DNA from 2 places in the Variovorax sp. Soil_C_12 genome. Region 2 is predicted to be linked to the other one. Evidence: riboswitches for the same ligand, from Rfam matches in the RefSeq annotation. Region 2 holds a riboswitch; the other holds the start of a gene.
What was found. A riboswitch is a leader RNA that binds a small molecule or an ion and turns the genes downstream of it on or off. The one in region 2 is predicted to bind S-adenosylhomocysteine.
Positions count from the first base shown of each region.

Region 1: it holds a riboswitch for S-adenosylhomocysteine, as region 2 does, so the genes downstream of both, ahcY (adenosylhomocysteinase) here and metH (methionine synthase) in region 2, are expected to answer to the same signal.

Region 1 covers NZ_JBDGIO010000009.1:73,441-83,460, reverse strand. Annotated here, with positions in the region: gene AC3A6X_RS23145 (anhydro-N-acetylmuramic acid kinase) at 1-632, shown strand, start outside; partial or broken gene AC3A6X_RS23140 (MFS transporter) at 629-1,009, opposite strand; gene AC3A6X_RS23135 (hypothetical protein) at 922-1,167, opposite strand; gene erpA (iron-sulfur cluster insertion protein ErpA) at 1,232-1,597, opposite strand; gene rpsI (30S ribosomal protein S9) at 1,729-2,121, opposite strand; gene rplM (50S ribosomal protein L13) at 2,134-2,565, opposite strand; gene AC3A6X_RS23115 (23S rRNA (adenine(2030)-N(6))-methyltransferase RlmJ) at 2,750-3,652, shown strand; gene AC3A6X_RS23110 (septal ring lytic transglycosylase RlpA family protein) at 3,666-4,346, opposite strand; gene metF (methylenetetrahydrofolate reductase [NAD(P)H]) at 4,343-5,176, opposite strand; gene AC3A6X_RS23100 (TlyA family RNA methyltransferase) at 5,154-5,951, opposite strand; gene ahcY (adenosylhomocysteinase) at 5,971-7,398, opposite strand; S-adenosyl-L-homocysteine riboswitch at 7,461-7,528, opposite strand; gene AC3A6X_RS23090 (peptide chain release factor 3) at 7,624-9,252, shown strand; gene AC3A6X_RS23085 (HAD-IIB family hydrolase) at 9,461-10,020, shown strand, end outside.
Region 2 covers NZ_JBDGIO010000006.1:326,357-336,376, reverse strand. Annotated here, with positions in the region: gene AC3A6X_RS18735 (TetR/AcrR family transcriptional regulator) at 1-429, shown strand, start outside; gene AC3A6X_RS18730 (amidohydrolase family protein) at 375-1,574, shown strand; gene AC3A6X_RS18725 (FHA domain-containing protein) at 1,580-2,251, opposite strand; gene AC3A6X_RS18720 (GtrA family protein) at 2,364-2,762, opposite strand; gene AC3A6X_RS18715 (glycosyltransferase family 2 protein) at 2,765-3,748, opposite strand; gene AC3A6X_RS18710 (ArnT family glycosyltransferase) at 3,745-5,529, opposite strand; gene metH (methionine synthase) at 5,529-8,288, opposite strand; S-adenosyl-L-homocysteine riboswitch at 8,309-8,403, opposite strand; gene AC3A6X_RS18700 (PACE efflux transporter) at 8,412-8,849, opposite strand; gene AC3A6X_RS18695 (LysR family transcriptional regulator) at 8,945-9,832, shown strand; gene AC3A6X_RS18690 (SH3 domain-containing protein) at 9,946-10,020, opposite strand, start outside.

The DNA.
Region 1 (10,020 bases), on a different contig from region 2:
GCGAGCAGGCGGTGGCGGTGCTCAACATCGGCGGCATCTCCAACCTGAGCCTGCTGCCGGCGGGCGAAGGCACGGTGCTGGGCTTCGATTGCGGTCCCGGCAACGCGCTGCTCGACCACTGGTGCCAGAGCCACATCGGCCAGCCCTTCGACACCGGCGGCCGTTGGGCCGCCACCGGTCGCGTGCTGCCCGACCTGCTTTCGCGCTGCCTGGCCGACGCGTACTTCGCCAAGTCGCCGCCCAAGAGCACCGGCCGCGACCTGTTCAATCCCAGCTGGCTGGCCGCGCGGCTGAGCGGCGCCGCAGCTCAGCCGGCCGACGTGCAGGCCACGCTGGCCGAGCTGACGGCCTTGGTCTGCGCCACCGAGCTGCAGCGCCATGGCGAGGGCATCCGCTTGCTGATCGTCTGCGGCGGCGGCGCGCTCAACGACCATCTGATGACGCGGCTGCGCGCACTGCTGCCTGCGATGCAGGTGCTCTCCTCGGCCGAGCGCGGCCTGCCGCCCCAGCAGGTCGAGGCGGCCGCCTTCGCCTGGCTGGCGCGCAGCACGATGCGCCGCGAATCCGGCAACCTCGCAAGCGTCACGGGCGCGCGCGGGGCACGCGTGCTGGGCGCGATCTACCCGGCCTAGTGCTGGCCCGAGACCTCGGGCTGCTCGGGCTGCACGGTCCGCGCATGCGGCGGCAGATGCCAGAAGATCAGGGCCGAAGCCACGGTGATGAGGCCCATGGTCGTGAAGGTCGCCTGGAAGGCATGCAGCGTCGCCAGGACGCTCGCGCTCCCGAAGACTTCCGAGTAGCCCGCCAGCACCGCGCTGGCAGCCGCCACGCCCAGGCTCATCGCCAGCATCTGCACCATCGATAGCAGGCCATTGCCGCTGCTGGCCATGGCCTCGTCGAGGTCGCGCAAGGTCACGGTGTTCATCGCGGTGAACTGCAGCGAGTTGACCGCGCCGAAGGCCACCAGTTGCAGGATGTGCAGCGCCACCGGCTGTCCGTCAGCGAATAGGCCACCACCACCGACTGGATGCGCAGCGGGCTCTCGCCCAGGCTCGCGGCCATGGCCGGCAGGGCGGTGTTGATGCTCGTGGCGTCCAGCGTCTGCATGAAGAAGCCGACGGCGACCAGCCACAGCAGGCTCTTGCGCGTGGAGACGGAGGTGCTCATGGGAAGAAACGACAGGCAGCAAAAAGCCGCCCGAAGGCGGCTCTTTTGTCTGACGCTCAAGCCATCAGGCGGAGAAGCTGGATCCGCAGCCGCAGGTGCTGGTGGCGTTGGGGTTCTTGATCACGAACTGGGCGCCTTGCAGGTCTTCCTTGTAGTCGATCTCGGCGCCGACCAGGTACTGGTAGCTCATGGCATCGATCAGCAGGGACACGCCGTTCTTGGTCATGGTCGTGTCGTCCTCATTGACGATCTCGTCGAAGGTGAAGCCATACTGGAAGCCCGAGCAGCCCCCGCCCTGAACGAAGACGCGCAGCTTGAGGTCGGGGTTGCCCTCTTCGGCGATCAGGTCGGCCACCTTGGCGGCTGCGCTGTCCGTGAAGACGATCGGGTCGGGCATTTGGGGTTGAACGTTTTCGGCAACGGCACTCATGGAAAGTGGACTCCTGTGGAGGGGCCGAACGGAGCGGCCAACGGGAAGATGCTACTGCAATAACCAAAAAGCCGCCCGAGGGCGGCTTTTTGGCAGTGCGAGCAATAAGCCCAAAGCAATCGGCGGACCGATCAGCGCTTCGAGAACTGCTTGCGGCGGCGTGCCGAATGCAGGCCGACCTTCTTGCGCTCCACTTCGCGGGCGTCGCGAGTCACGAAGCCGGCCTGGCTCAGCACCGGCTTGAGCGATGCGTCGTAGTCGATCAGCGCGCGGGTAATGCCGTGGCGCGTCGCGCCGGCCTGGCCCGATTCGCCGCCGCCTGCCACGTTGACCATGATGTCGAAGGTCTCGACGTTGCCGGTCAGGAAGAGCGGTTGCTTGGCAATCATGATCGAGGTCTCGCGGCCGAAGTACTCGGTGATGTCCTTGCCGTTGACCGTGACCTTGCCGGAGCCTTTTTTCAGAAACACGCGGGCGACGCTGGATTTGCGACGGCCGGTGCCATTGTTCCATTCACCAATCATTCTCAAGGCTCCTTAGAGTTCCAGCACTTTGGGCTGTTGGGCGGTATGCGGATGCTCTGCACCGCCGTACACCTTGAGCTTCTTGATCATGGCGTAGCCCAACGGACCCTTGGGCAGCATGCCCTTGACGGCCTTTTCCAGGGCGCGGCCCGGATGCTTGGCTTGCATGTCGCGGAAGTTGGTGGCCGTGATGCCGCCCGGGTAGCCCGAGTGGCGGTAGTACACCTTGTCAAGCGGCTTGGCGCCGGTGACGCGCAGCTGGGCTGCGTTGATGATGACGATGAAGTCACCGGTATCGACGTGAGGCGTGTAAATGGCCTTGTGTTTGCCGCGCAAACGGAGAGCAACTTCGCTGGCTACTCGTCCGAGGACCTTGTCGGTCGCGTCAATCACAAACCACTCGTGCGTCACGTCAGCGGGCTTGGCGCTGAACGTTTTGGTCATGAGTTTTCCTTGGAAGGAAGTGGTTTGGCGGGCCCTTTTCCACGGTCGGTGTTCCTCTGGTGGGAATCTCTTAGGTGGGGTGACATGCTCCGCCGCGGGGCCGCAAAGCGCTGCGAAGCCCGCGATTATACAAAGAATGACCCAAACGGAGCAACGGCGCGGCCAGGCAGTTACCATCCCCCCCATGTTCAGCTACCGCCACGCCTTCCATGCCGGCAACCACGCCGACGTGCTCAAGCACACGGTGCTGATTGCCGCGCTGGAGCACCTGCTCGAGAAGGACACCGCCCTCACGGTGGTCGACACCCACGCCGGCGCCGGGCTGTACCGGCTCGACGGCGACTACGCCGGCACCAGCGGCGAAGCGGCCGAAGGGGTGCTGCGGCTGGTCTCCGAGACCCAGCCCCAACCCGACCCGGCACCGCTCGCCGACGCCCTGGCGCGCTACCTCGCGGTGGTGCGCGACTTCAATCCCAAGGGCGGCGCGCGCATCTATCCCGGCTCGCCCTTCATCGTGCAGCACCTGCTGCGCGACCACGACAAGCTCAAGCTCTTCGAGCTGCATCCCACCGATTCCCGCACGCTGAGCGCCAACATCGCCCAGCTGGAGGCCGGCCGCCGAATCGTTGTGCTGCACGAGGACGGCTTCGGCAGCGCCACCAAGTTCCTGCCGCCGCCCTCGCGCCGCGCGCTGGTGCTGTGCGACCCGAGCTACGAGATCAAGAGCGACTACGGGCGCGTGCTCGACTTCGTGGCCGAGGCGCTCAAGCGCTTCGCGACCGGCAGCTACGCGATCTGGCACCCGATCATTCCGCGGCCGGAGTCGCACGACCTGCCGCGCCGCCTCAAGACCCTGGCCACCAAGTCCGGCAAGCCCTGGCTGCACGCGACGCTGACCGTCAAGTCGAGCAAGATCCTGACCGACGCGACCGGCGCCACGCACCGGCCGGGGCTGCCCGCGAGCGGCATGTTCCTGATCAACCCGCCGTTCACGCTGAAGGCCCAGCTCGAGGCGGCCCTGCCGCAGATGGCGAAGCGCCTCGCGCAAGACCGCCACGCCGCCTTCTCGCTCGAACACGGCGGCTGAGCCGCACCGGTCTTCAGCGCCGCAGGCGCGGCGGCACCTCGCGGGTACGCCGGGGCGCGGAGTTCCTGGCCGGCTTCGCGGCCACGGCCTCCGGCGGCGGCGCATCGATCACGGCAGGGTCGATCACCGTGTCGCCGCAGCGCGTCGTGTTCTTGTCCGCGATCGACAGCGCCACCTGCTTGATCCCCATCCCCAGCATGCCCAGCGCATCCGCCGCGGCGCGGCTGAGGTCGATGATGCGCCCGGCCGAGTAGGGCCCGCGGTCGTTGATGCGCACCAGCACCTCGCGCCCGTTGACCAGGCTGCGCACGCAGACGCGAGTGTTGAAGGGCAGCGTCTTGTGGGCGGCGGTCATTTCGGTCATGTCGAAGCGCTCGCCGTTGGCGGTCTTGCGCTGGTGAAACTGAATGCCGTACCAGGAGGCGCCGCCGCGCTCGAAGATCTCGCGCGGCCCTGTATCGCCCGGCACGCCGTCGTCCTCCGACGTGCCCGACCCCGCGAGGTCGTAGAGCACCGATGGCACCTGGGAGCGCGGCGGTGCGCCGGGCGGCAGCACGAGCTGGCGTGCCAGCGGGCGCAGGCCGGTCCCGCTTTCGCCGGTCGAAGGTGACGGCGCTGGCGGGGTGGTGCAGGCGGCCAGCGCGGAGGCCGCCAGAACCAGCGCGAGCCCTTTGGCGAGCCAGGCCCCCCTCATCCTTCCCAGCCCAGCCGCTCCAGCAACGCGAGCGTCGCCACCGACTGGTTCATGGTGTAGAAGTGCAGCGCTGGCGCGCCGCCGCTGGCCAGGCGTGCGCAGAGCTCGGTCACCACATCGAGGCCGAAGGCCTTGATCGATGCCGTGTCGTCGCCGAATCCCTGCAGCCGCAGCCGGATCCAGCGCGGGATCTCGGCACCGCAGGCATCCGAGAAGCGCATCAGCTGCGTGGAGCTGGTGATCGGCATGATGCCCGGCACGATCGGCGTGTCGAGCCCCAGCCTGCGGGCCTCCTCGACGAAGCGGAAATAGGCCTCGGGGCTGAAGAAGTACTGCGTGATCGCCGAGTCGGCGCCGGCGTGCACCTTGGCCGCGAAAGCCTGCAGGTCGGCCTCGGGCGAGCGCGCCTGCGGATGCACCTCGGGATAGCAGGCGACCTCGATGTGGAAGTCCCGGCCGGTCTCTTCGCGAATGAAGGCGACCAGGTCGCTCGCGTAGTGAAATTCGCCGCCCATGCCGTAGCCGCTGGGCAGGTCGCCGCGCAGCGCCACAAGCCGCTTGACGCCCATCGCCTTCAGCTCTTTCAGCTGCTCGCGCACCGTGGCGCGGGTCGCGCCAATGCAGGAGAAGTGGCAAGCCGCGTCGACGCCCTCTTCCAAGATTTGGCGCACCGTGCCGAAGGTGCCATCGTGCGTGGAGCCGCCGGCGCCATAGGTCACCGAGCAGAACTCGGGCTGGCGCGCATAGAGCTGCTGGCGCACGGCGCGCAGCTTGGCCGCGCCTTCGGGCGTCTTGGGTGGAAAGAACTCAAAGCTCAACGGAAGGCGCACGGCCGGCTCCTGGTGGGCCGCTCGCGAGAGCGGCATGAATGAAGAATTCGCGGTTGCCGTCGCCACCCGCGATGGGACTGTCGAACCAGCCCCGCACCTGCAGGCCGAGCGCGTCGCAGGCCGTGCGCAGGCGCTGCTCGACCACCGGATAGAGCGAGGCATCGCGCACGATGCCGCCCTTGCCGATCTGTGCCGGCTGCAGTTCGAATTGAGGCTTGACCAGCATCAGAAGTTCGCCCGTCGTGGCGAGCAAGGGTAGCAGGGCCGGCAGCACCAGCGTGAGCGAGATGAAGGACAGGTCGCCGACGATCAGGTCGAACTGCGCGTCTGCCGGCGCTGCCGCGGCCCACGCCGAGGCATCGAGCGCGCGTGCGTTGACGCCCTCGACCGCCGTGACGCGCGCATCGCCGCGCAGCCGCGCATGCAACTGGCCATGCCCGACATCGACACCCACCACATGCGCAGCGCCCTGCTGCAGCAGGCAATCGGTGAAGCCGCCGGTCGACTGGCCGACATCGAGGCAACGCCTGCCGCGCGCATCGATGCCCGCCGCGGCCAGCGCGCCCTCGAGCTTGAGCCCGCCGCGCGACACATAGCGCGCCTCGGCCGCGTCGAGCAGTTGCAGCTCGGCATTCACGGGCAGGTCCTCGGCGTTCTTGGCCACCGTGCGCCAGCTGGTGCCATCGCGCCAGCGCAGGCCGCCCGCGATCAGACGCACGGCCTGCGAGCGCGAGGCCGCCAGGCCGCGTTCGACGAGCAACTGGTCGGCGCGCACGATGCGGCGCGGCTCCCGATCAGTAGCGGTAGGTGTCCGGCTTGTACGGACCGTTCTTGTCCACGCCGATGTAGGCGGCCTGCGCATCCGTCAGCACCGTGAGCTGGGCGCCGAGCTTGGACAGCTGCAGGCGCGCGACCTTCTCGTCCAGGTGCTTGGGCAGCACGTAGACCTTGCCGGCCTGGTAGGCGTCGGGCTTGGTGAAGAGCTCGATCTGGGCGATGGTCTGGTTGGCGAAGGAGGAGCTCATCACGTAGCTCGGATGGCCCGTGCCGCAACCCAGGTTCACCAGCCGGCCCTTGGCCAAGAGGATGATGCGCTTGCCGTCCGGGAAGATCACGTGGTCGACCTGCGGCTTGATCTCTTCCCACTCGTACTTCTCGAGCGAGGCGACCTCGATCTCGTTGTCGAAGTGGCCGATGTTGCAGACGATCGCCTGGTTCTTCATCGCGGCCATGTGGGCGTGCGTGATGACGTCCTTGTTGCCGGTGGTGGTGACGAAGATGTCGGCCTTGTCGGCTGCGTACTCCATGGTCACGACGCGGTAGCCTTCCATCGCGGCCTGCAGCGCGTTGATCGGGTCGATCTCGGTCACCCACACCTGGGCGCTCAGCGCGCGCAGGGCCTGGGCCGAGCCCTTGCCCACGTCGCCGTAGCCGGCCACCAGCGCCACCTTGCCGGCGATCATCACGTCGGTGGCGCGCTTGATGCCGTCCACCAGCGACTCGCGGCAGCCGTAGAGGTTGTCGAACTTGCTCTTGGTCACCGAGTCGTTCACGTTGATCGCGCGGAACAGCAGCGTGCCCTTGGCGCTCATCTCGTTGAGGCGGTGCACGCCGGTGGTGGTCTCCTCGGTCACGCCGATGATCTCGGCCGACTTGCGGGTGTACCAGGTCGCGTCGACGGCCAGCTTGGCCTTGATCGCGGCGTAGAGGATGCGTTCCTCGTCGCTGGTCGGGTTGGCCAGCACGCCCTGGTCCTTCTCGGCCTTCTGGCCCAGGTGCATCAGCAGCGTGGCATCGCCGCCGTCGTCCAGGATCATGTTCGGGCCTTCGCCGGCCGCGCCCTTGGGGCCGAAGTCGAAGATGCGGTGGGTGTAGTCCCAGTAGTCTTCCAGCGATTCGCCCTTGATCGCGAACACCGGCGTGCCGGCGGCCGCGATGGCCGCGGCTGCGTGGTCCTGGGTGGAGAAGATGTTGCACGAAGCCCAGCGCACGGTCGCGCCCAGGGCCTGCAGCGTCTCGATCAGCACCGCGGTCTGGATCGTCATGTGCAGCGAGCCGGTGATGCGCGCGCCCTTCAGCGGCTGGCTCTTGGCGAACTCGTCGCGGATGGCCATCAGGCCGGGCATCTCGGTTTCGGCAATCTTGATTTCCTTGCGGCCCCAGGCGGCAAGGGACAGGTCGGCGATCGCCTGGTCGGCGGTGGATTTGAGAACAGCGCTCATGTTGGCTCCAAACAAGTTTGAATGATGCCGCTGCGGTCGGGGGAAGAACTCACCGCGAGAACAGCGGTTGAGCGTGGTTGCGATGGGATCCGAGCCTCACGCCTGGCGGCGCTGCAACGCTCCTCGGAAGCGGCGGATTTTACCCGAGCGGCGCCCGAACGCCACCGGCATCGATAATTGCGGGTTCGGCCGGCTTCTGCGGCCGCTTTGGATTCCCGCCTCCCCATGTCCTTCGCCTCCGAAACCCGCCGCCGCCGCACCTTCGCGATCATCTCCCACCCCGACGCCGGCAAGACCACGCTGACCGAGAAGCTGCTGCTCTTCTCCGGCGCGATCCAGATCGCCGGCTCGGTGAAGGCGCGCAAGGCCTCGCGCCATGCCACTTCCGACTGGATGGAGATCGAGAAGCAGCGCGGCATCTCGGTAGCCAGCTCGGTGATGCAGATGGTCTACCGCGAGCATGTGATCAACCTGCTCGACACGCCCGGCCACAAGGACTTCTCCGAGGACACCTACCGCGTGCTCACCGCGGTCGACTCCGCCCTGATGGTGATCGACGCGGCCAACGGCGTGGAGGCGCAGACGCGGCGGCTGATCGAGGTCTGCCGCCAGCGCGACACGCCCATCATCACCTTCGTCAACAAGATGGACCGCGAGGTGCGCGAGCCGCTCGACATCCTCGACGAGGTGGAGCGCGAGCTCGGCATGCCCTGCGTGCCGATGACCTGGCCCGTGGGCCAGGGCAAGACCTTCCGCGGGATCATGAACCTGCGCACGCAGGCCATGACGGTGTTCGAGTCGGGCAGCGAGCGCCTGCCGCAGGACTTCGAGACCATCGCGCTGACCGAGCGCGAGACGCTGACCCAACGCTTCGGCACCGACTTCGAGAGCGCCATGGAAAGCATGGAGCTGGCCACCGGCGCCTCGCCCACCTGGGACCGCGAGGCCTTCCTGGCAGGCAAGCAGACGCCCGTGTTCTTCGGCTCCGGCGTGAACAACTTCGGCGTGATGGAAGTGCTCGACGCCCTGGTCGACCTGGCGCCCTCGCCGCGCTCGCGCATCAGCACCACCGTGGTCAACCGCCAGCCGGTGGTGAAGGAAATCCGGCCCGAGGACAAGGATTTCGCGGGCGTGGTCTTCAAGGTGCAGGCCAACATGGACGCCAACCACCGCGACCGCATCGCCTTCGTGCGCATGGCCTCGGGCAAGTACACGCCGGGCATGAAGCTCAAGGTGCAGCGCACGGCGAAGGAACTGCGGCCCACCAGCGTCGTGACCTTCATGAGCCAGCGGCGCGAGGCGGTCGAAGAAGCCTACGCGGGCGACATCGTGGGCTTCACCACGCATGGCGGCGTGCAGCTGGGCGACACCATCACCGACGGCGCGAGCCTGCAATTCACCGGCCTGCCCTTCTTCGCGCCCGAGCTCTTCATGACCGTGATCCTGAAGAACCCGCTGCGCACCAAGCAGCTGCAGCAAGGCCTGGCCCAGCTCGGAGAGGAAGGCGCCATCCAGGTGTTTCGCCCCGAGGTCGGCGGCCCGATGCTGCTGGGCGCCGTCGGCCAGCTGCAGTTCGAAGTGGTGCAGCACCGCCTGAAGGCCGAATACGACGCCGACGTGCGGCTCGAGGGCTGCCAGTACACGGGCGCGCGCTGGATCACGGCCGACACCCCAGCCGAGCTGCGCGAGTTCGTCAACGCCTACCCGGCGCGCATGGCCAAGGACGCGGCCGACACGCTGGCCTTCCTGTGCACCTCCCCGTACGACGTGCGGCTGGCGCAGGAGCGCTTTCCGAAGATCCACTTCCATCCGCTGCGGGAGCACGCAGGGCTGGCGTTGCAGAGCGCCGGCTGACGCAGGCTCAACTGCCCGTCGAAGCGTAGTGGCGCCGCAGCGCGCCCATCACGCCGGGGTCGCGCTCGGAAATGCGGTAGGTCTTGCGGAGCTGGTCGACGAGGATGTGGGGCATGGAAGGGCGCCGCACCGGGCTCGATAGCGCGGCGGGGGCGGGATGCTACACGAAAGCGCCGGTAGGATCGCGACTCCTCGAGGATTCCTTGCCATGACGCCGCAGCTCCCGCCCGCCTCGCCCCAGCACCTGTTGCCGTTGACCCGGTGGGACGCGGCCGCGCGCAGCGCGCTCATCGGCGTGTTCACCGACATCGACGACACGCTGACCACCGAGGGCGCCATCACGCCCGATGCACTCCAGGCCATGGACGCGCTCCACGCGGCAGGCTTGAACCTGGTCGCCATCACCGGCCGGCCGGTCGGCTGGAGCGAGCCTTTCGCGGGCGTCTGGCCGGTCGATGCGATCGTGGCGGAGAACGGCGCCGTCGCGCTGGTGCGCACGGCCGAGGGCCGGATCGAGAAGCGCTACCAGCAGGATGCCGCCACGCGCGCGCGCAACTTCGAGCGCATGCAGGCCGTGCTCGCGCGCATCGAGCGCGAGATCCCCACGGCCCGGCGCGCCACCGACTCGGCCGGGCGGGAATGCGACATCGCCATCGACCACAGCGAGTTCACGCAGCTCGGCGATGCGACCATCGCGCAGGTGGCGGACCTGATGCGCAGCGAGGGCATGCACGCCACCGTCAGCAGCATCCACATCAACGGCTGGTG
Region 2 (10,020 bases):
AACCCCGAGTTCGTGACCCTGCTGAACACCGAGAACCTGCACAAGGGCCGGCACATTGCGAAGTCGCTGCGCGCACGCGAGTACTCGTCGAAGGCGATCGCGATCATCCAGGAGCTGCTGGAGAGCGGCGTGGCGCAGGGCCTGTTCCGCAAGGACGTGGCCGCGCGCGACCTCTATCTGCTGATCGCCTCCACCGGCTATTTCTACACCTCCAATCGTCACACGCTCACGGCCTTCCTCGGCGAGCCGCTGGAGACGCCGGAGGCGGTCACGCATTGGGAGGACTTCGTGATCGAGACCGTGCTGCGCACGGTCGACGCGGGGCCCTCCGAAGAAGAAGCATCCCCATCCCCAGCACCCCACGAGGACAAGACATGGCAGAAGTCGCAAGCACCGCAAAGTCGGGCAAGGTCGTCATCCGGAACATAGGTCTGCTGCTGTCCGGCGACCTGGACAAGCCCATCCTCGATGCCGACACGATCGTCGTGAACGACGGGTTGATCGTCGCCGTCGGCAAGGAGGAGGACTGCAATTGCGAAGGCGCGCAGACGGTCATCGACGTGAAGAAGACCTGCGTTGCGCCCGGCCTGATCGACAGCCACGTACACCCGGTCTTCGGCGACTGGACGCCGCGGCAGAGCCAGCTGGGCTGGATCGACTCCACCATGAACGGCGGCGTGACCACCATGATCTCCGCCGGCGAGGTCCACCTGCCAGGCCGGCCCAAGGACATCGTGGGCGTGAAGGCCCTGGCCATCACCGCACAGCGCGCCTTCGACAACTTCCGCCCCGGCGGCGTCAAGGTGCTGGCGGGCGCGCCGGTGCTCGAGAAGGGCATGGTCGAGAGCGACTTCAAGGAGATGGCCGAGGCCGGCGTCGGGCTGCTCGGCGAGGTGGGCCTGGGCTCGGTGAAGGCCGGCTACGAGGCCAAGGAGATGGTGGCCTGGGCGCGCAAGTACGGCATCCAGAGCACCATCCACACCGGAGGGCCCTCGATTCCCGGCTCAGGGCTGATCGACAAGGACGTGGTGCTGGAGGCCGACGCCGACGTGATCGGCCACATCAACGGCGGCCACACCTCACTTCCGGAAGCGCATGTGTGCGAGCTGTGCGAGAAGTCTTCGCGCGCCATCGAGATCGTGCACAACGGCAACGAGCGCGTGGCGATCGCGGCAGCCAAGGCGGCGCTGGACCTGAAATGCCCGCACCGCATCATCCTGGGCACCGACGGGCCGGCCGGCTCGGGCGTGCAGCCGCTGGGCATCCTGCGCATGGTCGCGATGCTGTCCTCGCTCGCCAACATCCCGGCCGAGCTGGTGTTCTGCTTCGCCACCGGCAACACGGCGCGCATCCGCAAGCTGAACTGCGGGCTGATCGAGCCCGGCCGCGCGGCCGACTTCGTCTTCATGGACCGGGCCCAGCACACGGCCGGCAAGACGCTGCTGGAAAGCGTGCAGTTGGGCGACATCCCGGGCGTGGGGATGGTGATGATCGACGGCATCGTGCGCTGCGGGCGCAGCCGCAACACGCCGCCGGCGACCGAGATCCCGGTGGTGATGTCGGGCGCGCACTGAGGCGCCTAAAAATCCCGCGCCCGCAAAACCACCGGCTCCTGCGGAAGCTGCTGGTAGCGATAGGTCGCCGCCACATGGATGGCGAGGTGGTTTTCCTCATAGGCATCGACTGCGCGGCTGCAACTTTCTTCCCCGAAGGCATAGGCGCCGAAGTGCGAGGCCAGGGCGTCGTAGGTGATCAGCGCCGACACATCGCGGCCGCGCATCGGCAGGGTGAAGGCGACGCCCTCCCCCACGGACTGGGCTCGGCGTGCCGGGGGCGATGGGCGTGTCGGCACGTCGTCGTAGGCCCTCGGCGACGCGGTGAAGACCAGTCCTGCCAGGTCCGTCGCGGCCGCGTCGGCGGCGGCTGGCGCCGGCCGGGCCTGCGCGAATTCCGCGGTGGGATCGTCCATGCGGCAGAACAGGAGCTCGACGTCGGCCAATTGCAGCCGGTCGCCGTCCAGCACCGGCATGGAGTCGATCCGCGTCCCGTTGACGAAGGTGCCGTTGGTGCTGTGCGCGTCCTTGATCGTGGCGAAGGCCCCCTGGCAGCTCAGGACGGCATGCACCCGGCTGACCTTCTGGCTGGGAAGAACGATCTCGTTCCCGTCCCACCGCCCGATCCGGAGCTCGCCTTCGGCGACGCGGATGCGGCGGGCGAAGCGAGCACCTCGCATGACAAGCAAAGTCGGCATCGTTACCCTCCCGCCAGTGATTCGGACTCGTCCTCAAATGGACCGAGAATAGTACTTTTCCCTGACTTTTGCGGCAACGCCTTTTACATGCCGGCGCATCGGGAAGCGACCTTCAGCGCCCGCGCCTGGACTTGAAGATCAGCTGCCGTGCAGCGAGAAAGTTCAGCGCCAGCCCCGCGCAGCTGCCCAGCGCCACGCCCAGCGCGGGCACCCAGGGCCCGGCGAGGCTGTGCAGCACGAGGACGTAGACGCCGTAGTTCACCACCGCCCCGCCGAGCATGGTCAGCAGGTAGCCCAGGTATTCGCGCGCCAGCGAGGCGCCCGAATGCCGGGTGCCGAAGGCATAGCGCCGGTTCAGCGCCCAGGTGGCGGTCGCGGCCGCGAGGAAGGACAGCACGCGCGCCGCATACCAGCCCAGGAGCGGCGCCGCCAGGTAGAGCACGCCCACGTCGACGCCCAGGCCGATCACGCCGGCGAGCGCGAACAGCAGGAACTCGCGGCCTGCCTTCATCGTCAGGGCCGGTCGACGGGCCCGCGATGCCGCACGCCCGGAATGGCCAGGTAGCGCAGGCGCTTGGCCTCCTGGCGGCCCTTGGTCACGGTGTGCAGCACGATGCCGCAGACAAAGGCGAGCATCGCGCTCAGCATGGTGCCGGTCAGCAGCACGGCGGTGGGCAGGCGCGGCACCAGGCCGGTCTCGAGGTAGGTCAGCGCCAGCGGCACGGCCGCCAGGACCGAGCCCAGCGCGAGCACGGTCGCGATGACCGAGAAGAACAGCAGCGGCCTCTCGCTCACGAACAGCTTGCAGATGGTCCTGAGGATGCGCCAGCCGTCGCGGTAGGTGGAGAGCTTGCTGTGCGAGCCCTCGAGCCGCGAGCGATAGCGCACCGGCAGCTCGGCGAAGGGCATGCGCAGCTCCAGCGCGTGGACCGTGAGCTCGGTCTCGATCTCGAAGCCTTCGGAGACCGCGGGGAAGGACTTGGCATAGCGCCGCGAGAACACGCGCAGGCCCGAGAGCATGTCGGTGAGCCGGCCGCCGAAGAGCGCCGCCACCGCGCCGGTGAGGAGGCGGTTGCCGAAGCGGTGGCCGGCGCGGTAGGTCTGGGCGTCGTGGCCGTCGTCCACGCGCGAGCCCACGACCATGTCGAGGTTGCCCTCCACCAGCGTGTCGACCAGACGGCGCAGCTCGCCCAGATCGTAGGTGGCGTCGCCGTCGACCATCACGTAGATGTCGGCCTCCACGTCCGCGAACATGCGGCGCGCCACGTTGCCCTTGCCGCGCAGGGCCACGTGGGTCACCTGGGCGCCGGCCGCCCCCGCGATGGCCGCGGTGTCGTCGCTGGAGGCGTTGTCGAAGACGTGGATCTCGGCCTCCGGCAGCGCGGCGCGGAACTCGTCCACCACCTGCGCGATGGCGAGCGCCTCGTTGTAGCAGGGGATCACCGCGGCGATGCGCAGCGCGGGCCACAGGGCGTTGGAAACAGGAGCTTCGTTCATGGTGCGGGGGGCAGGATACGGTACGCCTTGGCGCCGTCCTGCTCGAACATCAGGGCGAAGTGGCGGTTGAAGTCCTCATGGGCGGTCAGGGTGCGCGCCACTGCATCGGGCATCACGATGGCCTCGAAGCCCAGCCCGGCGAACCGGCGCGCGGCCTCGGCGCCCGGCAGCAGCGGGAAATCCGGATAGCGCCAGGGGCCGAGCGTATCGCCCCAGATCGGATTGGGCCCGTAGTAGATGGCCTCGCTCAGCGCGATCTGGTAGACGCGGCCCTTGGCGTGCTCGCGCACGTGGTTCATCACGGCATAGCCCGGCACGTTGGCCCGCAGGAAGGCCTCGCGGGCCGCGGGCGTGGGCGACACCTTGGCCAGCTCGCGCGTGGTGTGCCGGACCGACACCGCCGCCAGCACGGCCAGGAACAGGCCAGCCGCGATGCCGCCCGCACGCACCGGCCAGCCGGCACCGCCGCCCACGGGCAGCAGCCTGCGCAGCCCGCCGGCGATCCACCCCAGCAGCACCTGCCACCCCAGCACCGCCACCAGCGCGAGCAGCGGGAAAGAGGCCGTCATGTAGCGCGGATAGCGCGAGGTCAGGGCCCACACGAGCAGCGAGTAGGCGCAGAACACGATCGCCGCATGCACCGCGGGCGAGCGCCGCCAGGCCAGGCTGAAGGGCGCGAGCACCACCGGCCAGATCAGGAAGTTGGGCAGCGCGGCATGGGCGCGCACGTCGTCGACCTGGTTCTTGTAGTCGGCCAGGTTCCAGTTGCTGAAGCCGAACACCTTGGCGCCGATCGGGTTGAAGGGGTCGCCGGTCATCACGGCGTTGCGCGCGTACCAGTAGACGCAGGGCAGCAGGAAGCACAGGAGCCCCACCGCCCAGACGGCCGGCCGCCGCTCGCGCCGGATCACGAACCACGCGGCCAGCGGCAGAAAGGTCAGCGCCTGGTACTTGGAACCGGCCGCGAGGCCGAGGAAGAAGGCGGCCAGGGCCAGCCAGCGCGCGCCCTGCGCCGGCTGCGCCGCGTGCGACTCGTTCCACCACCACAGGGCGATCCAGGCGGACACGATGAACAGGGCGACGCCCATGTCGATCAGCGCGTTCGAGTAGTCGCCGATGCCGAGCCAGATGGCGGCGGCCGCACAGGCCAGCACCCGGTTCAGGTACTGCACGCCCAGGCGGTAGACCATCCACACCGACAGCCAACCCGCCAGCCCGTTCATGAAATGCGGCAGCGCGTCGTCGCCGACCAGCAGCGCGCCGGCATAGAGCAGGTTGTAGTTGTACGGGAACCACGGGTAGCGCAGCCACTCGTGGATGCCCAGCGTGCCGCTCTGGGCCACCTGGCGCGCATAGGGCAGGTGGTACATCAGCTCGTCGAAGGCCGCCGGCGGCGCCAGCGGCGCCAGCAGCGTGGGCAGCGCGACCAGCGCGAGCGCGGCCAGGGCCGCCTTCTCGACCCACGACAGGGACGGCCCGGGCTCGAGGGCGCGCGCCTGCCGCAGCCAGGCGGGGACCTGCACGCAGGCCGCGGCGAAGCCGACCGCGACCGTCAGCAGCACGCCGGGGAGGTTGAGCAGGCCCGCGATGCCCAGGGCCTGGAACACGCAGATGAAGATGCCGACGCCGAGCGCCGTGGTCATCGCCGTCTCGAGCCAGAAGTCGGGATGGACCAGCCCCCCGAGGCGCGCGAACAGCGCCCGTCCGAAGCCCCAGCACGCAGCAACGAAGATCGCGAGCGCCGCGTAGTGCGCGGCCGCGAATGTGAGTTTCTCGAACATCAGAGATTGGGCGCCAGCAGCCGCTCCAGGTCCGCCTCGCTCTCGTGGCGCCGCGCGGCCTGGTCCTGAAGCTGGTCGTGCCCGATCTTGCCGACGTTGAAGTAGGTGGCTTCCGGATGGCTCAGGTAGAAGCCGCTGACGCTGGCGGCGGGCATCATGGCCAGGCTCTCCGTCAGCGTCATGCCGATGTCCTGGCACTGCAGCACGTCGAACATCGGGCCCTTCACGCTGTGGTCCGGGCAGGCGGGGTAGCCGGGCGCGGGGCGGATGCCGCGGTACTTCTCGGCGATCATCGCCTCGTTGCTCAGGGCCTCGTCGTGCGCATAGCCCCAGAGGTCGGTGCGCACGCGGTGGTGCAGCGCCTCCGCGAAGGCCTCGGCCAGCCGGTCGGCCAGGGCCTTCAGCATGATGGCCGAGTAGTCGTCGAGGTCGTCGATGAAGAACTTCTCCTTCTTCTCGACGCCGATGCCCGCGGTGACGGCGAACATGCCCACGTAATCCGCCACGCCGCTGTCGCGCGGCGCCACGAAGTCGGCCAGGCAGCGGCTGGGGCGCATCACGCCCTCGATTGCCTGCTTCTCGGTTTGCTGGCGCAGGCCGTACCAGGTGAGCGCGGCCTGGGTGCGGGTCTCGTCGGTGTAGAGCGCGATGTCGTCGTGGTTCACCGTGTTGGCGGGCCAGAAGCCGATCACGCCGTTGGCCGTGAGCCAGCGGCCCTCGATCAGCCGCTTGAGCATGCGCTGGCCGTCGCCGAAGACGCGCACCGCCTCGCTGCCCACCACCTCGTCCTTGAGGATCGCGGGGAAGGGGCCGGCCAGGTCCCAGGTCTGGAAGAAGGGGCCCCAGTCGATGTACTTCGCCAGCTCGGTCAGGTCGAAGTTGCGGAACACGCGCCGGCCGATGAACTTCGGCACCGGCGGCACATAGCCCTGCCAGTCGATCGGCGTCTTGTTGGCGCGCGCCTTGGCCAGCGGCCACAGCGGCACCTGCTTCTTGTTGGCATGCAGGTGCCGCACCTTGTCGTAGTCGGTGTTGAGCTCGTCGATGTAGGCCGCGGCCTGGTCCGAAAGCAGCGACTGCGCCACGCTCACGCTGCGCGAGGCATCGGGCACGTAGACCACCGGCCCCTCGTAGTGCGGCGCGATCTTCACCGCCGTGTGTACGCGGCTGGTGGTGGCGCCGCCGATCAGCAGCGGGATCTTGCGGATGCGGAAATGCTCGTCTTTCTGCATCTCGCCGGCGACGTACTGCATCTCCTCGAGGCTGGGCGTGATCAGGCCCGACAGGCCCACGATGTCCGCGCCCTCGACCTTGGCACGCGCCAGGATCTCGTGGCAAGGGACCATCACGCCCATGTTCACCACTTCGAAGTTGTTGCACTGGAGCACGACGGTGACGATGTTCTTGCCGATGTCATGCACGTCGCCCTTGACGGTGGCGATGATGATCTTGCCCTTGCTGCGCACGTCGCGGCCCGCGGCCTCGTCCTGGCGCTTTTCTTCCTCGATGTAGGGGATCAGGTGCGCCACGGCCTGCTTCATCACGCGCGCCGACTTCACCACCTGGGGCAGGAACATCTTGCCGGCGCCGAACAGGTCGCCGACCACGTTCATGCCGTCCATCAGCGGGCCCTCGATCACGTGCAGCGGCCGGCCGCCCTTGGCCAGGATGGCCTGGTAGGCCTCCTCGGTGTCCTCGACGATGAAGTCGGTGATGCCGTGCACCAGCGCATGCGACAGGCGCTGGCTGACCGAGACCGGCTGCTCCGGCGTGCCGCGCCATTCGAGCTTCTTGCTGTCGTCCTTGGCGCCGCTCTTGGCGCTCTCGGCCACCTCAACCAGGCGCTCGCCAGCGTCAGGCCGGCGGTTGAGCACCACGTCCTCCACGCGCTCGCGCAGACCCGCCTCGAGGTCGTCGTACACGCCGACCATGCCGGCGTTGACGATGCCCATGTCCATGCCGGCCTGGATCGCGTGGTAGAGGAACACCGTGTGAATGGCCTCGCGCACCGGGTCGTTGCCGCGGAAGCTGAAACTCACGTTCGACACGCCGCCCGAGACCTTCGCGCCCGGCAGGTTCTTCTTGATCCAGCGCGTGGCCTCGATGAAGTCCACCGCGTAGTTGTTGTGCTCCTCGATGCCGGTGGCGATCGCGAAGATGTTGGGGTCGAAGATGATGTCCTCGGGCGGGAAGCCCACCTCGTCGACCAGGATGCGGTAGGCGCGCTCGCAGATCTCGATCTTGCGTTCGTAGGTGTCGGCCTGGCCCTTCTCGTCGAAGGCCATCACGACCGCCGCGGCGCCGTAGCGGCGCAGCAGCGTCGCCTGGTGCTTGAAGCCCTCCACGCCCTCCTTCATGCTGATCGAGTTGACGATGCCCTTGCCCTGGATGCAGCGCAGGCCGGCCTCGATCACCTCCCACTTGGAGCTGTCGATCATGATCGGCACGCGCGCGATGTCGGGCTCGCTGGCGATGAGGTTGAGGAAGCGCACCATCGCGGCCTTGCTGTCGAGCATGGCCTCGTCCATGTTGATGTCGATCACCTGCGCGCCGTTTTCGACCTGCTGGCGCGCCACCGCCAATGCTTCCTCGAACTGGCCGTTGAGGATCATGCGGGCGAAGGCCTTGGAGCCGGTGACGTTGGTGCGCTCGCCGATGTTGACGAACAGCGTGCCCTCGCCGATGCGCACCGGCTCCAGGCCGGACAGCTTCATCGGGGGCGGGGAGATTGGGACGGGAGAGGAAGAATCGGAAGACATGGGCTCACCTGCGAACGGAAATCAGGCGAGCGTCGTTGCACTCCAGAAGATGGAAGCCCAAGCCTGACGCGGCGCCCTCGACAAGGGAGGCCGCGCTGCAACGCTCCTTGGGAGCCGGCGATTTTACGCCGGCTGCACCGCGCCGGACGCCGAAGCGGGCAGGCCGAAGATCCCGTCGAAGGCCCAGTTGAAGACGAAGGTGTAGATGAGGAAGAACACCACCAGGCCCAGGTCCATCACCAGCGCCTGCCACAGGCTCACGTCCAGCCACCAGGCGAAGACCGGCACCAGGAAGGCCACCAGCCCGCCCTCGAAGCCGATCGCGTGGGCGATACGGCGGCGCAGGCTCCGGCCGCGCACGGCCTGGCGCGACTCCCAGCGCTCGAACAGGGCATTGAACGTGAGGTTCCAGAGGATGGCGATGCCCGAGGCCAGCACGGCCGCCACGCCGGAATGGCCGGCGCTCTGGCCCGTCATCAGCGCCAGCCCGGCACTGGCCGCGACGATGGCGATGGCCTCGTAGAGCGAGATGTAGACGATCCGGCGCTTGAGCCCTTGCATGAAATCATTCCCGTTTTGTTGCTGCGTTGGGCTCGACTTTATGTGTCTGTCACTGATATAAGAAGTCATCTTCCTTCAGTTTTATTGACAGATCGATGAGCTTCAGCAGCGACAACGTGGAGGTCTTCCTGGCCGTGCTCGATCATGGCTCCTTCTCGGCTGCCGCCCGGGCGCTGCACCGCGTGCCCTCGGCCGTCAGCATGGCGATCGCCAACCTCGAGGCGGAGCTGGACCTCTCGCTTTTCGACCGCAGCGGCCGCGAGCCCCAGCCCACCGCCGCCGCGCGCTCCCTGGAGCCGCAGGCGCGGCTGCTGGCGGCCCAGCTCCAGCAGTTGCAGGTGCAGGCGCTGGCCCTGACCCAGGGCCTGGAAAACCGGCTGACGCTGGCCATCGCGCCCGAGCTCCTGGCCGCGCCGTGGAGCGGGCCGCTGGCCACGCTGGCGCAGGAATATCCGCAGCTGGAAGTCGAGGTGCTGGCCGCGCCGCAGGCCGATGCGCTGGCCCTGCTGCACAGCGGCCGGGCGCAGCTGGCGCTGGTCTTCGAGCGCCCCAGCCTGGACGGGCGTGAGGCCTTTCAGGAAGTGGCCAACGAGATGATGGTGGCGGTGATCGCGCCCGCCCACCCGGTGCTGGCCAGCGCCGGCGGCCGCCTGCGCGAGGACCATCTGCGAACCACCCGCCAGATCGTGGTGGCGGGCCGCGACCTGGCCACCCGCGACCCGCGCTTCGAGTTTGCGCGCCATGTCTGGCGCACCGACAACGCGCTGGCCGCCCTGAGCCTGATCACCGCCGGCCTGGGCTGGGGCTGGCTGCCGCGCAACTTCGCCCGGCCGCACGTGGCGGCGGGGGCGTTGGTGGAAATTCCCTTCGAGAACCTCTCGAATGGGCTGGACCTGTGGGTGGACGTGGTCTGGTCGCGCGAGCGCCCGCTGGGCCTGGGCGCACAGCGCTTCGTGGCGCTGATCGCGCGCAAGAAGAAATAAGGTTTGCCTTGCGCTCCGTATTGCTCCCTCTCCCCCTGGGAGAGGGCTGGGGTGAGGGCACCGGGCGCATCCACCGCCACATGATTTCAACGTGACGGTCTCTGTATCGCCCCCTAAGGCCGATCGTCCGACGACGATGGCGGCCGGTTGATCCGGTCCATCTGCCGCTGCCGCAGATCCGCCCCGGG